Regions from separate parts of the Micromonospora siamensis genome, predicted to be linked through region 2. Evidence: riboswitches for the same ligand, from Rfam matches in the RefSeq annotation. Region 2 holds a riboswitch; each other region holds the start of a gene.
The links. A riboswitch is a leader RNA that binds a small molecule or an ion and turns the genes downstream of it on or off. The one in region 2 is predicted to bind cyclic di-AMP.

Region 1 (4,329 bases), 2.5 Mb from region 2:
GGGCCACGCGCCCGCCACCGCTTCCTCGACCTGATCACCGCACTCCGCCGGCCGGCGGATGTGGCGCCCGCGACGGCGCCCACCCGACCGGCGACTGCGGTTACCCCGCTCCACCGCGTCCGCTCCCTGCGAGGTGCCGTCATGAACATTGTCCTCCAGCAGTTCCTGATCGAGGTCCCGCAGGCCGTCGCCATCTGGTCGGCGCTGCTCGTGCTCTCCCTGTCCGTACTGGCCGTGCTGGTCGCCCGCCCCGACCGGGACCGGACGCCCGACGATGAACCCGCCCCCGGCTCGGCCGCCGCCCTCGCCGCCGCGGCGGCGGCCGACCTGCGCCGGTACGCCGACGAGGTCGCCGTGGCGGCGACCGGCGCGGCCCAGACCGCCCGCCGCCGGCGCTCGGAGTGGCTGGCCGCCCAGGAGGAGGTCGACCGGGCCTGGCAGGCGTACGACGAGGCGGAGACGGTCGCCCGCCGGTTCACCGGCGCCGACGCGATGCCGGCCCCGCGTACCCCGCGCACCCCGGCCGAGTACGCGCTGCGCGAGCGCTGGCTGCACCAGGCGGCGATGGCGGCGCACTGGCGCGGTGAGTTGACGGCCCGCCAGCTCAGTGACGTCTTCGGCCACCGGGACGGGTGGGACCCCCGCCGGCACCCGGCGGAGCAGGAGGTCGCCCTGGCCCGGGCGGTCCGGGACGGGCGGCTGGCCGGCTACCGGGTGGCCGCCGAGCGGGAGCGCTCGGCGTGGCGGGCGGCCGAGTTGTCCGCCGAGTCGGCCCGTGCCCTCTCGGCCGAGGCGTACGCGGCGGCTCAGCGGCTCCGGGTGGCGCCGGCGCCGCGGCAGCGCGCGGTCCCGGCGCCGGCTTCCGCCCCGGCGACCGCGTCGACCACGGCGACCCGGTGGCGCCCCGCCCGGGTCGGTTGAGCCCCGGCTTATTTGGGTGACGCCGGTCACCTCTCACCGGAAACGGTCATCGGGAACGCTTGGGGGCAGCCCGGAGATCGACTGGGGAAATTCGGTCACCGACCGTCCCGTTCCCGCCTTTCCGGCCCGGGTGGAACCGCCGTCCCCATTGAGTGCGGTCAGTGCGCGAATGCGGAAACCGTCGTCGGTGCAGGCGGTGTTTCCGCAGCTGGCAAGGGCTTGGCAGGCCAATGACCGACCAGTAGTGTCGGCGCGGTCCGGAGCGGTTCTCGATCGCAGGTGGCGACGCCGCACGGACCCGCCGAATCGTGTTCACGAACCGGGGACCCAGGTACGTCGGGGTGAATCCGCAGGGCCACGGCCCGCGGTAGGGCGCTCTTCCCGCCCGAATCCGTCAGCTAACCCGGTAGGCGGTCGCGGAAGGAGCTCCACCCGTGCCCGAACCCACCCCTTGGTTGTTCCGCCTTCACGGTGCCGCGGTGCCGTCGCTCGCCCTCGCCGGGCGCGCGAGCTGAGCGCCGCGTTCCACCTTCCGCCCGGCTGACCGGGCGCCATCCCCGCGAGCGGCCCGCCCCCGGCCGACGTCCCCTTCCGCGCGTGAGTCCTCCGCGCCTCGGTGGGGTGCGCCGCTCTCCCCCCCCGTACCGTGGAGGAAAGACGTGAAGCACCACCTCAAGCGACAGCTGCGGCGCCTCGCCACCGAACGTCCCTACCAGGTCGTGGTCGCCGCGGCGGCGACGCTCGTGGCGGCGTCCACCACCGGTGTGCTGATCGCCGGCCCCGCGCAGGCGCCGGCCCGGCAGGAGACCGCGGCGGTGGCCGAGGTCGCCCCCCGCCTCGACGAGGCCGCCAGCCGTGACCAGGCCCGCGTCGCGGCCGCCGCGCCGGTCAGCCCGTCGGCGTCGCCGTCGGCGACCGCCACCCCGGACCCGGACCTCACCACCAGCGCCCCCAAGCCGGCGGCGACCAAGCAGGCCGTGGCGAAGAAGGCCGTGGCGAAGAAGGTCGTCGCCGAGAAGCCCGCGGCTAAGAAGCCGCCGGCGTCCAAGGTGCTCGACTACACCTACGAGGCCCAGACGACCTACTACAACTGCGGCCCGGCCGCCGTGCGCAACGCCCTGAGCGCCAGCGGCGTCGAGACGACCCAGGACGGTCTCGCCGGCCCGCTCGGCACCACCGAGATGGGCACCAACTCCGCCGAGGACACCACCCGGGTGCTCAACCAGATGGTGAAGGGCTCCCCGTACCGGACGACGATGTTCGCCGGCAGCCCGTCGTCGGCGCAGATCGAGCGGCTCAGCGCCGACGTGGTCGAGGCGGTCAGCAGCGGCCGCGGCGTCGTGGCCAACATCGCCGGGGACGCCACCGACACCCAGGGCGGCTGGCACTCCTTCCCGGGCGGCCACTACATCGCGGTGGTCGGCTACCAGGACAACGGCCGGACCCTACGGATCGCCGACTCGGCCGACCCGTCGCTGCCGGCGTACTGGATCAGCGCCGCCGACCTGGCGAACTGGATCGCCACCCGCGGCTACTCCGCCTGACGCACGCGACGAACCGACCGGACGCCGGCTCCCCACGGGGGCCGGCGTCCGGTTCGCGTACGGCGGGCCTCGCGCGGCGTGTCCGACCGGTGGCAGACTGCGCACCATGGTCGATGAGGCGGATGGCCGGCCCCTGCTGCTGCTCCTGCACGGGATGGGCGCCACCGGCGAGGTGTGGCTGCCGTGGGCGCCCCTGCTGGAACGCGACTGGCCCGGCCGGTGGCTGGCGCCGGACCTCGCCGGCCACGGCTGGTCACCCGGGCTGTCCCGGTACTCCTTCCACGGGCTCGCCGACCGGGTGGCCGGCGGACTCGACGGCCGGGACCGGCTGGTCGTCCTCGGGCACTCCCTGGGCGGGGTGGTGGGCCTGGCACTGGCCGCCCGGACGGCCGGGTTGCCCGTCGCCGCCGTGGTCGGGCTCGGCATCAAGGCAGTCTGGTCGCCGGCCGAACTGGCCAGGGCCGGCGAGCTGGCCCAGCGACCGGTCACCTGGTTCGCCACCCGGGACGAGGCGGCCCGGCGCTACCTGCGGGTGGCCGGTCTGACCGGGCTGTTCGCCCCGGACCATCCGGTCGTCGACGCGGGCCTGCGCAGCGAGGACGGGCGGTGGCGGATCGCCATGGACCCGGGCGCCTTCGCCGTCGGCGCGCCCGACCTGCCCGCCCTGCTGGCCGGCACCGACGCCCCGGTCCTGCTGGCCCGGGGCGAGGACGACCCGATGGTGACCGACGATCAGCTCGGCGCGCTGGGGGTACCGGTGGTGACCCTGCCCGGGCTCGGCCACAACGCCCACGTGCAGGACCCGGCGGCGGTGCTGGCGCTGGTCGAGGCGTACCGCTGAACAGGCCGGTGGCGGCCGTAAGATCCCACGGGTGACGGAACGCCAGTCCAGCCTCGCCCCGACCGACGCCGACACCACCCGCGCCGACGCCGGGCCGCCCGACGGGGCGGCCAGGTCCACCGAGCCCCGCGCGGTGACCGACGCGGGCGGGGCGGTCGCGGCGGACGCTGCCGGCGGGAAGGCCGAGCGGGAGGCCACGCCGGACGCGGGTCGGCCCGCCCGGCGGGCCGGGTGGCGGTCCGTGCTGTTCGCGGCGCTGGCCTACCTCGCCGCGGCCGTCGGGGTGACCTGGCGCGGCTGGGCCGACCCGAGCGGGGTCTTCCTCGGCACCCGACCCGGCGACCAGAGCTTCAACGAGTGGATGCTGGCGTTCGACGCCCATGCCACCACCCACCTGGACAACCCGTTCTTCACCACTTTGCAGAACGCCCCGGACGGGGTGAACCTGATGACCAACGTCGGCATGCAACTGCCCGGCCTGCTGCTGACCCCGGTGACCGTGCTCGGCGGCGCGGCCCTGTCGTACCTGGTCTTCATCACCCTCAACCTGGCCGCCACCGCCCTGGCCTGGTACGTGGTGCTCGCCCGGCACGTGGTGACCTCCCGGGTCGCGGCGTTCGTCGGCGGGCTGGTCCTGGCCTTCGCCCCGGCGCTGGTGTCGCACAGCAACGGTCACCCGCACATCACCGCGCAGTGGCTGGTGCCGTTCCTGCTCTGGCAGGTCGTCCGGCTCACCCGGCCCGGGCACACCGTCCGCGACGGGCTGGTGCTCGGCGTGCTGGTCGTCGCCCAGTTCTACATCGGGCTGGAGATCCTCTTCCTGGTCGCGGTGGGCTGCGCGTTGGCGGCACTGGCGTACCTGCTGTTCACTCCCCGACGGGCGGTACGGGAGGCGCCCCGGACGCTGGGCGGACTGGCGGTCGCCGGCGCGCTGGTGGCCGTCGCCACCGCGTACCCGCTCTGGATGCAGTTCGCCGGGCCGCAGCACCGCACCGGTCACCCCGGCGAGCACGACGTGTACGC
Region 2 (4,329 bases):
CGTGGTGGCCCCGGTTGCACCCCCGGCACGTGCTGGGCTGGCTGGCCCGCCCGGATCGGCTGCGCCGGTACGCCGGCGGCGTGCTGTCCCGCTCGGAGACGGAACTGCTGGTCGGGGCGTACCGGACGCTGGACACCGAGGGACTCACGGTGGCCGACGTGGCGCTGCTGGACGAGCTGGACGCGCTGCTCGGCACGCCGGTGCGCCGCGCCCGGCCGAAGCGCGACCCGTACCAGCTGGCCGGTGGGGTCCGCGAGCTGAGCACCTTCGCCGATCGGCAGCGGGCCGCCCGGGAGGCGGCCCGGGAGCGGCCGGAGGACTACCGCGACTTCGCCCACGTGGTGGTCGACGAGTCGCAGGACGTCTCGCCGATGCAGTGGCGGATGGTGGGCCGGCGGGGCCGGCTGGCGTCCTGGACGGTGGTCGGTGATCCGGCGCAGACGGCCTGGGCGGGCGACCCGGACGAGCTGGACCGGGCCCGGGACCAGGCGTTGGGGCGGCGCCGCCGGCACCGGTTCACGCTGACCACCAACTACCGGAACTCGGCGGAGATCTTCGCGGTGGCGGCGGCGGAGATCCGCCGGCTGCACCCGGACCTCGCGCTGCCCACCGCGGTGCGCTCCACCGGCGTGGACCCGGTGCAGCGTTCGGTGCCGGCGGCGCAGCTGCCGGCGGCGACCGTCGAGGCGGTCGCCGCGCTGCTGGGCGAGGTGGAGGGGACGGTGGGCGTGATCGCGCCGGTGCCGCGCCGCGACGAGGTCGCCGGCTGGCTGGCCGGGGTCACCGACCCGCGGTTGCAGGTGGTGAACAGCCTCCAGTCCAAGGGCATGGAGTACGACGGGGTGGTGCTGGTCGCGCCGGGCGAGATCCGGGCCGAGCCGTCCGGGGTACGCACGCTCTACGTCGCGCTGTCCCGGGCCACCCAGCGGCTGACCGTGCTCGACGCGTCCTGACGGGCCGGGTGAGCACCTCGGTCGGGCACCCGACCCGTCAGTTGCACATATTGCAATGTGAACATAGATTGGGCTGGGTTCGCGGCTAGGACGGAGGGTGTGGGCGTGGGCGCAGGTCATGACCACCAGGGCGCGGTCAGCAACGCCGCGCAGCGCCACCGCGGCCGGCTCTGGGCCGCCTTCGGCCTGCTCACCGCGCTGATGCTGGTGGAGGCGGTGGCGGCCTTCGCGACCGGCTCGCTGGCCCTGCTCTCCGACGCCGGGCACATGTTCACCGACGTCCTCGGCATCGGCATGGCCCTGGCCGCGATCACCGCGACCCGGCGGGCCACCGACGATCCGCAGCGCACCTTCGGCCTCTACCGGCTGGAGGTGCTGGCCGCGCTGGCCAACGCCGTGCTGCTCTTCGGGGTCGCGCTCTACGTCCTGGTCGAGGCGGTCCGCCGCTTCGGTGACCCACCGCAGGTGCTGGCCGCGCCGATGCTCGCGGTGGCCGTGGCCGGCCTGCTCGCCAACCTGGTCGCCTTCGCCCTGCTGCGCCCCGGCGCCCAGGAGAGCATCAACCTGCGCGGGGCGTACCTGGAGGTGCTCGGGGACCTGCTCGGCTCGCTCGGCGTGATCGCCGCGGCGCTGCTGATCGCGCTGACCGGCTGGTGGTGGGCCGACCCGGTGGTGGCGATCGCGATCGGCGTGTTCATCCTGCCCCGCACCTGGCGGCTGGGGCGGGCCGCCGTGCGGATCCTGGTCCAGGCCGCCCCGGACCACCTCCAGGTGACCGCCGTGCACGACCGGCTGACCGCGGTGCCCGGTGTCGCCGAGGTGCACGACCTGCACGTCTGGACGCTCACCTCCGGCATGGACGTCGCCTCGGCGCACCTGACCATGGTGCCCGGCGCGGAGGTGGGTACGGTGCTGCGGGCCGCCCGGGTGGCGCTGCACGAGGACTTCCGGATCGACCACGCGACGTTGCAGGTCGAACCCGGAGCGTCAGCCGGCGCCTGCGGGTCGATCGAGTGGTGATTAGCACAGGCTTAATTCTTTCCGGCTATCGTGGTCTTATGCCCCATTTGCAACTCTTGCCCCGCGCGTTGCGGGGAGCCGCGCCGCATGCGGCCGTCGCCGCGCCGGTAGGCTCGGCCACGGCCACCGCCGGGCGGCGCCCTCCGGCGCCTGCGGCGGCCGCCGCCTAATCGCCCGCCATGGCGAGCCGGGGAACCACGTCCGTGGGGTGCATCCGCGTCAGCGGTAGGGATCTTCCGTCCCGAACCCGTCAGCTAACCCGGTCGGCGGCTGACGGAAGGACATGTGCATGCCAGTAGTGGGCCCCGTACGACGTACCGCCGCCCGGGTGGCGGCCCTGATGGTGACGACGCTCGCCCTCGGCACCGGCGTCGGCCCGGTCACCCCCGCCCTCGCCGCGCCCGCCGTCGGCCCGCTCGCCGCCGCCAAGGCGCCCAACGGCGACGACGAGGGCGGCACCGAGAAGCTGCGCGAACAACTCGACGCCGCCAGCAAGGGCTGGATCGACGCCCGGACCGCGCTGGCCCGCTCCACCAAACGGCAGAAGGACCTCGCGACCCAGCTCAAGACCATCGAGGGCGAGCTGGGCGTCCGCGACGCCAAGGTCGGCGAGATCGCCGGGGTGGCGTACCGGACCGGCCGGCTCGGCACGGCCGCGGTGCTGCTCAACAGCGGCAGCCCCGACGCGTTCATGGAACGCGCCGCCACGCTCGACCAGGTGGCCGCCAACGAGGACCGGGCGCTGCGCGGACTGCTCGACACCCGGGACCGGGCCAACCGCACCAAGGTCGCCCTGGACGGCGAGATCGTCGAGCAGCGCAAGCAGGTGCTGGTGATGGCCAAGCGCAAGCAGCAGGCCGAGGAGGCCCTGGAGGTCGCCGCGGCCGAGGCCAAGCGGGAGGCCGCCGCCGCGCGGCGCAGCAGCTCCTCCGGCGGCGGCGACGGCACCGGCGGCACCTCCTCCGCCAACGCCGATCCGGCCCCCCGCAACTCCGACGGCTCGTGGCCGCCCGAGTCCTGCAGCATCGACGACCCCACCCCGGCCAGCGGCTGCATCACCCCGCGCACCCTGCACGCCCTGGAGCAGGCCAAGGCCGCCGGCTTCACCCGGTACGTCTCCTGCCACCGCCCCAGCGGATCCGGCGAGCACCCCAAGGGTCGGGCCTGCGACTTCGCCGCCGAGAAGGGCGGCTTCGGCGGCGACGCCACCGGCGGGGACAAGACGTACGGCGACAACCTGGCCGCCTACTTCATCCGCAACGCCGACCGGCTCGCCGTGCTCTACGTGATCTGGTACCGGCAGATCTGGCTGCCCAGCAGCGGGTGGAAGTCGTACAGCGGGGCCGGTGGGGACCCGTCCAGCGACCACACCAACCACGTGCACCTGTCGGTCTACTGACCGGTCTACGCTCCGGGACGTACGCCGGATGTCGCCGCCCGGGCCACGACGTGGCGGGCCCGGGCGGCGAGCATCGGGAAGCATGAGCCGACTCTCCCCCGCCGGGCGCAAGGCCCTGCTCACCCTGCACCTGGTCACCTCGCTGGGTTGGCTCGGCGCGGACCTGGTGCTGCTCACCCTCGGCCTCGCCGGCTGGCGCGGCGCCGAGCCCACAGTGGTCTATCCGGCGGCCGGACTCCTGGTCACCTACCTCTTCGCCCCGCTGAGCGTGCTGGTCTGGCTGGTCGGCGTGGCCAGTGCCGTGCTCACCCCGTGGGGGCTGCTGCGCTGGCGGTGGGTGCTGGTCAAGCTGGTGCTCACCACGGTCATGCTGGGGCTGGTCCTGCTGCTGCTCACCCCGCGACTGCGGGCGGTCGGCGCGGCGGCGCCGCACCTCGACGGCCATGATCGGGCCGACCTGATCGTCCCGCCGGCGATCTCCACCAGCCTGCTGCTGGTCGCCACGGCCGTCTCGACCTACAAGCCGTGGGGCCGGCGGCGACCGGCGGCCCGGCGACGGAGCTGACCGTCGCGGGTCAGCCGGTGGCCGGGGCGGCGTCCTCCTCCAGCGCCGCGCCGAGCCGGGTGGCCAGCGCCAGGTGCGCCGACCGGGCCTGGCGGAAGGCGTACGCGAACAGCGGCGCCGGCGCGGAGAGGGTGATCTCGACGTCGATCCGGAGCAGCCCGTCGGGCTCCGGGCGCAACCGGGTGTGGTTGCGTACCGTCGTCGCCGGCTGTTGCCGGGCCACCGTGACGATCTCGTCCTCGGTGGCGACCAGGACGTCGGCCTGGTAGGTGACCGGGAAGTGCAGCGGCCCGACCGCCAGCCGATCGGTGATCGCGTAGCTGGCCCGGGCGCCGGGGCGGGGCGGCAGCCGGCGGACCCGGACGATCAGGGGATGCAGCTCCCCCTGCCGG
Region 3 (4,329 bases), 2.2 Mb from region 2:
CCGGCCCGCCCACCGAGCCGCCGGCGGCGCCGGTCCGACCCGACCCGGCACCCCCGCTGCCCGGCCCGGTGACCCGACGACGGCGGCTCACCCTCGGCAGCGCGATGGGTCCGGGCGGGATGCGTTGGACCGTGGACGGCCGCGGGTTCGACCCGGACCGCGACGACCAGGTCGTGCCGCTGGGCAGCGTCGAGGAGTGGACGGTGCTGAACGGGACCGGCCAGGACCACCCGTTCCACCTGCACACCCGCCCGTTCCAGGTCATGGCCGACAGCACCGGCGCACCGCCGGTCGCGGTCCGGCAGGACGTGGTGACCGTGCCGGCGGGCGGCTGGGTACGGCTGCGGATCGCCTTCACCGACCTGCCCGGGCGCAGCGTCTACCACTGCCACACCCTCGACCACGAGGACGGCGGCATGATGGGCACCGTCCGGGTCGTCGAGAGCTGACCCGGACGGTGCCCGGCCGGCCTGGCTACCATTCCGGGCGATGCCGCGCCGTTGCGCGCCCGACTCCCCGCCGCTGCGCCGAGGCGCGGTGAACCGGCCGACGCGCTCAGCCGTATCCCGTTCGGAGAACGTCAGGAGAATCCGCCATGGGCGCCGACCACGGTCACCCCGCTCCGCCCGCGCCACCCCGGGTGCGGCGGATCCTCGTCGCGACCGTGGTGCCGCTCTTCGTCCTCACCGTGGTCGCCGCGGTGGCGCTCTGGCCCCGGAGCACCCCGGACCGCGACCCCGGCTCCGACGTGCCCCGCCACCACGGCACGGCGGTCCGGGTGGTCTCGCAGGAGTGCCCTCCGGCACCGGAGACCCCGGAGGGCGGCCCGACCGGGCGGGACGGACCGTGCGGCACGGTCACCGTACGCGTGGAGCAGGGCCCGGACGCCGGCCGTGAGGTCGAGACCCCGCTGCCGGCCGGGCCGGGCGCCCCGGAGGTGGCCGCGGGCGACGAGATCGTCCTGGTGAAGCTCGCCGATCCGGCGGACCCGTCGGAGAGCAGCTACCAGATCGCCGAGCACCAGCGCGGAGCGCCGCTGGTCTGGCTGGTGGTGGTCTTCGCCGCCGCCATCGTCGCGTTCGGCCGGTGGCGCGGGCTGGCCGCGCTCGGCGGCCTGGCCGCGAGCTTCGCCGTCCTGCTCGGCTTCGTGCTGCCCGGGATCAGCGCTGGCCGCTCGCCGCTGCTGGTCGCCGTCACCGGCTCCGCCCTGATCATGTTCGTGGTGCTGTACCTCACCCACGGGGTCACCGCGCAGACCTCGGTGGCGGTGCTGGGCACCCTGGGCAGCCTGGTGCTCACCGGCGTACTCGGGACGCTGGCCACCGCCGCCACCCACCTGACCGGGTACGGCAGCGAGGACGCCACCACGCTGTCGATGTTCCAGCAGGACGTCGACCTGCACGGCCTGCTGCTGGCCGGCATCGTGATCGGCTCGCTCGGCGTGCTCGACGACGTGACCGTCACCCAGGCGGCGACCGTCACCGAGCTGGCGCACGCCAACCCCGGGCTGTCCCGCCGCCAGCTCTACCGGGCGGCCACCCGGGTCGGCCGGGCGCACATCGCCTCCACCGTCAACACCATCGTGCTGGCGTACGCGGGCGCCTCGCTGCCGTTGCTGCTCCTGCTGGTCGCCGACTCCCGCCCGGTCGGCCAGATCCTGACCAGCGAGTTCATGGCCCAGGAGATCGTCCGCAGCGCGGTGGCGACGCTGGGGCTGATCGCGGCGGTGCCGCTCACCACCGGCCTGGCCGCCCTGGTGACCACCGCCGGCCGGGACACCGACGACCCGGTGGACCCCGCACCGGCCGCCGCTGCCGGGTCCCGCCGGCCGGCCGCCGACCGGGCGGTCGCGCTGGAGGCGCTGAGCGCGCCGCGCACCCCCACCGCCCCGGCCCCCGCCCGGTGGCCCGATCCGGAGAGGAGTACGGACGACGCATGGTGACACTGCACAGCGTGACCGATCACGCCACCACCGTTGATAAACGTGTCACTGGTTACCGATGGCTACTGCGAAATAACGGTTTTGGTCGGGTTCCGGACGTAGCTCGCATGCCCGGCTCTCGGGTAACCTCGCTGCCGGTCACCGCCGAAGGCGCGCTGCGGCGCCTGCGGTGCCACCGCCCAATCGCCGTACGGCGAGCCGGGGAACCAGGTTTCTGGGGTGAAGCCGCGCGAGCGGCCGGGGCAACTTCCGTCCCGAATCCGTCAGCTAACCCGGTCGGCGGTCGAGGGAAGGGAACACTGTGACGGCACCCCTGCGCCGCTGGCTGACACCGGTGGTGGCCGTGCTCACCGCACTCAGCATCGTCACCGGTCCGCTGCCGGCGACGGCCGCACCGTCCAACCCGAAGCCCTCCGGGCACGAGGAGGACGACGACCCACCGCTGCTCAACGACGTGCTGGAGCAGACCAACCGGGGCTACTTCCAGGCCAAGGCCAAGCTGGCCAAGTCCAAGAAGCGGCAGCTCGCGCTCGCCCTCGAGGTCCGTCGGGCACAGAACGAGCTGGACCGGCTCACCCCGCAGGTCGGCCAGATCGCCGCGGCCTCCTACCGGACCGGCCGGATCGGCGCGGTCGCCGTCCTGCTGGAGAGCAACACCCCCGACTCGTTCGTCAAGCGGGCCGCCGTCCTCGACGAGATCAACATGGTCAACGAGCAGAAGCTCGCCGAGGTGACCGAGGCCAAGCGCAAGGCCGAGGAGGCCAAGCTCAGCCTCGACGCCGAGGTCCGCGAGCAGCAACGGCAGACGAACATCATCGCCAAGCGCCGCAGCGAGGCGGAGAAGTCGCTGGAGCTGGTCGGCGGCGAGGGCTTCACCGGTGGCCTGGTCTCCGAGACCTCACCGGTCGCCCGGATCGCCCCCGGCCGCAGCTCCGACGGGGAGTGGCGCCGCGAGTCGTGCAGCGAGAACGACCCGACCACCTCGGGCTGCATCACGCCGCGGACGCTGCACATGTACAAGGAGGTCAAGCGGGCCGGCTTCGACCGCTTCGTCGGCTGCTACCGCCCCGGTGGGCCGTGGGAGCATCCGAAGGGCCGGGCCTGCGACTGGTCGTTGCAGAACAGCGGGTTCAGTCCGTGGCACAACGACGACACCCGCACGTACGGCAACAACCTCGCCGCGTTCCTGCTGCGCAACGCGGACCGGCTCGGCATCTACTACGTGATCTGGAACCGGCAGATCTGGTTCCCGGCCACCGGCTGGAAGTCGTACAGCGGCCCGTCCAACCACACCGACCACGTGCACGTCTCGCTGTTGTAGCGCGCGTGCCGCGTACCACCGGGCCGTCCCGCCTTCGCGGGGCGGCCCGCGTCGTTCCCGGGCCGGTGTCAGCCCGTCGGCTGGCCGACCGGGCCGGCCTGGGCGGGCACCGCGGCCGTCCCGCCGGTCCCCACCTCGGCCACCGTGCGCGCCTCACCGGCGCTCAGCCGGTACGACATGCCGACCACCGCGCACCGGCCGGCTGCCACCGCCTCGGCCAGGGTGGCGGAGTTCGTCAGCAGGGCCTGCACGGTCTGCGCGATGTGGATGTCGACGATCTCGTCGATCTCCTCGACGCCCTCGGCCTCGGCCCGCCGCAGGCTGGGCAGCACGGCGTCCACCACCGCGCCCAGGTGCCCGGGCGGCGGGGTGCCGGTGGCGACGGCCTGCCGGGCGGCCTGCACGGCCCCGCAGGAGTCGTGGCCGAGGACCACGACCAGCGGCGTGTGGAGGACCGATACCGCGTACTCGACGCTGCCCAGCACCTCGGGCCCGGCGGTGTGCCCGGCGGTACGGACCACGAAGAGGTCGCCGAGGCCGCGGTCGAAGATGATCTCGGCGGCCAGCCGGGAGTCGGAGCAGCCGAGGATCACCGCGAACGGGTCCTGCCCCTCCGCCACGGCGGCCCGCCGGTCGGCGTCCTGGTTCGGGTGGTACGGCGCACCGGCGACGAACCGGCGGTTACCGGCCCGCAGTTCGTCGAGCGCTCGCTCCGGGCTGCTCCACGGCATTCGCCTCACCTCGTCCCTCACGTACGCGGGTAGCTCGGCCGGCGACGGAGGCGGCCAGCATCCACCGTCACACGCAGCGCAAAGCCCGTCAAGATTTCGTGATACGGATTTCAGGTGTCGCCCTCGCCCGGCCCACCGGCAGCGACCCACCCCCGTCCGCCGGGAGGCCCTACCATGGCGGGATGGCGACGACAGCTGGCGAGAACGGAAACGCCCGGAACTGGACGTTCCTCACCAACCACGGGCACGTGCTGCTGGCCATCGCCCGCAACCCCACCGCCCGGCTGCGCGACGTGGCCGACGAGGTCGGGGTCACCGAGCGGGCCGCCCAGGCG

Region 1: another riboswitch for cyclic di-AMP. It lies ahead of GA0074704_RS12940 (C39 family peptidase); the one in region 2 lies ahead of GA0074704_RS23935 (coiled-coil domain-containing protein).
Region 3: another riboswitch for cyclic di-AMP. It lies ahead of GA0074704_RS05735 (coiled-coil domain-containing protein); the one in region 2 lies ahead of GA0074704_RS23935 (coiled-coil domain-containing protein).

What each region holds. Positions count from the first base shown of each region.
Region 1 is NZ_LT607751.1:2,798,202-2,802,530, forward strand. It holds gene GA0074704_RS12935 (hypothetical protein) at 142-921, shown strand; cyclic di-AMP (ydaO/yuaA leader) riboswitch at 1,211-1,349, shown strand; gene GA0074704_RS12940 (C39 family peptidase) at 1,581-2,465, shown strand; gene GA0074704_RS12945 (alpha/beta fold hydrolase) at 2,572-3,306, shown strand; gene GA0074704_RS12950 (hypothetical protein) at 3,338-4,329, shown strand, end outside.
Region 2 is NZ_LT607751.1:5,270,339-5,274,667, forward strand. It holds gene GA0074704_RS23925 (HelD family protein) at 1-953, shown strand, start outside; gene GA0074704_RS23930 (cation diffusion facilitator family transporter) at 1,059-1,973, shown strand; cyclic di-AMP (ydaO/yuaA leader) riboswitch at 2,127-2,258, shown strand; gene GA0074704_RS23935 (coiled-coil domain-containing protein) at 2,263-3,372, shown strand; gene GA0074704_RS23940 (hypothetical protein) at 3,455-3,937, shown strand; gene GA0074704_RS23945 (hypothetical protein) at 3,948-4,329, opposite strand, start outside.
Region 3 is NZ_LT607751.1:1,218,602-1,222,930, reverse strand. It holds gene GA0074704_RS05745 (multicopper oxidase family protein) at 1-449, shown strand, start outside; gene GA0074704_RS05740 (YibE/F family protein) at 596-1,942, shown strand; cyclic di-AMP (ydaO/yuaA leader) riboswitch at 2,109-2,239, shown strand; gene GA0074704_RS05735 (coiled-coil domain-containing protein) at 2,244-3,263, shown strand; gene GA0074704_RS05730 (carbonic anhydrase) at 3,332-3,994, opposite strand; gene GA0074704_RS05725 (helix-turn-helix transcriptional regulator) at 4,177-4,329, shown strand, end outside.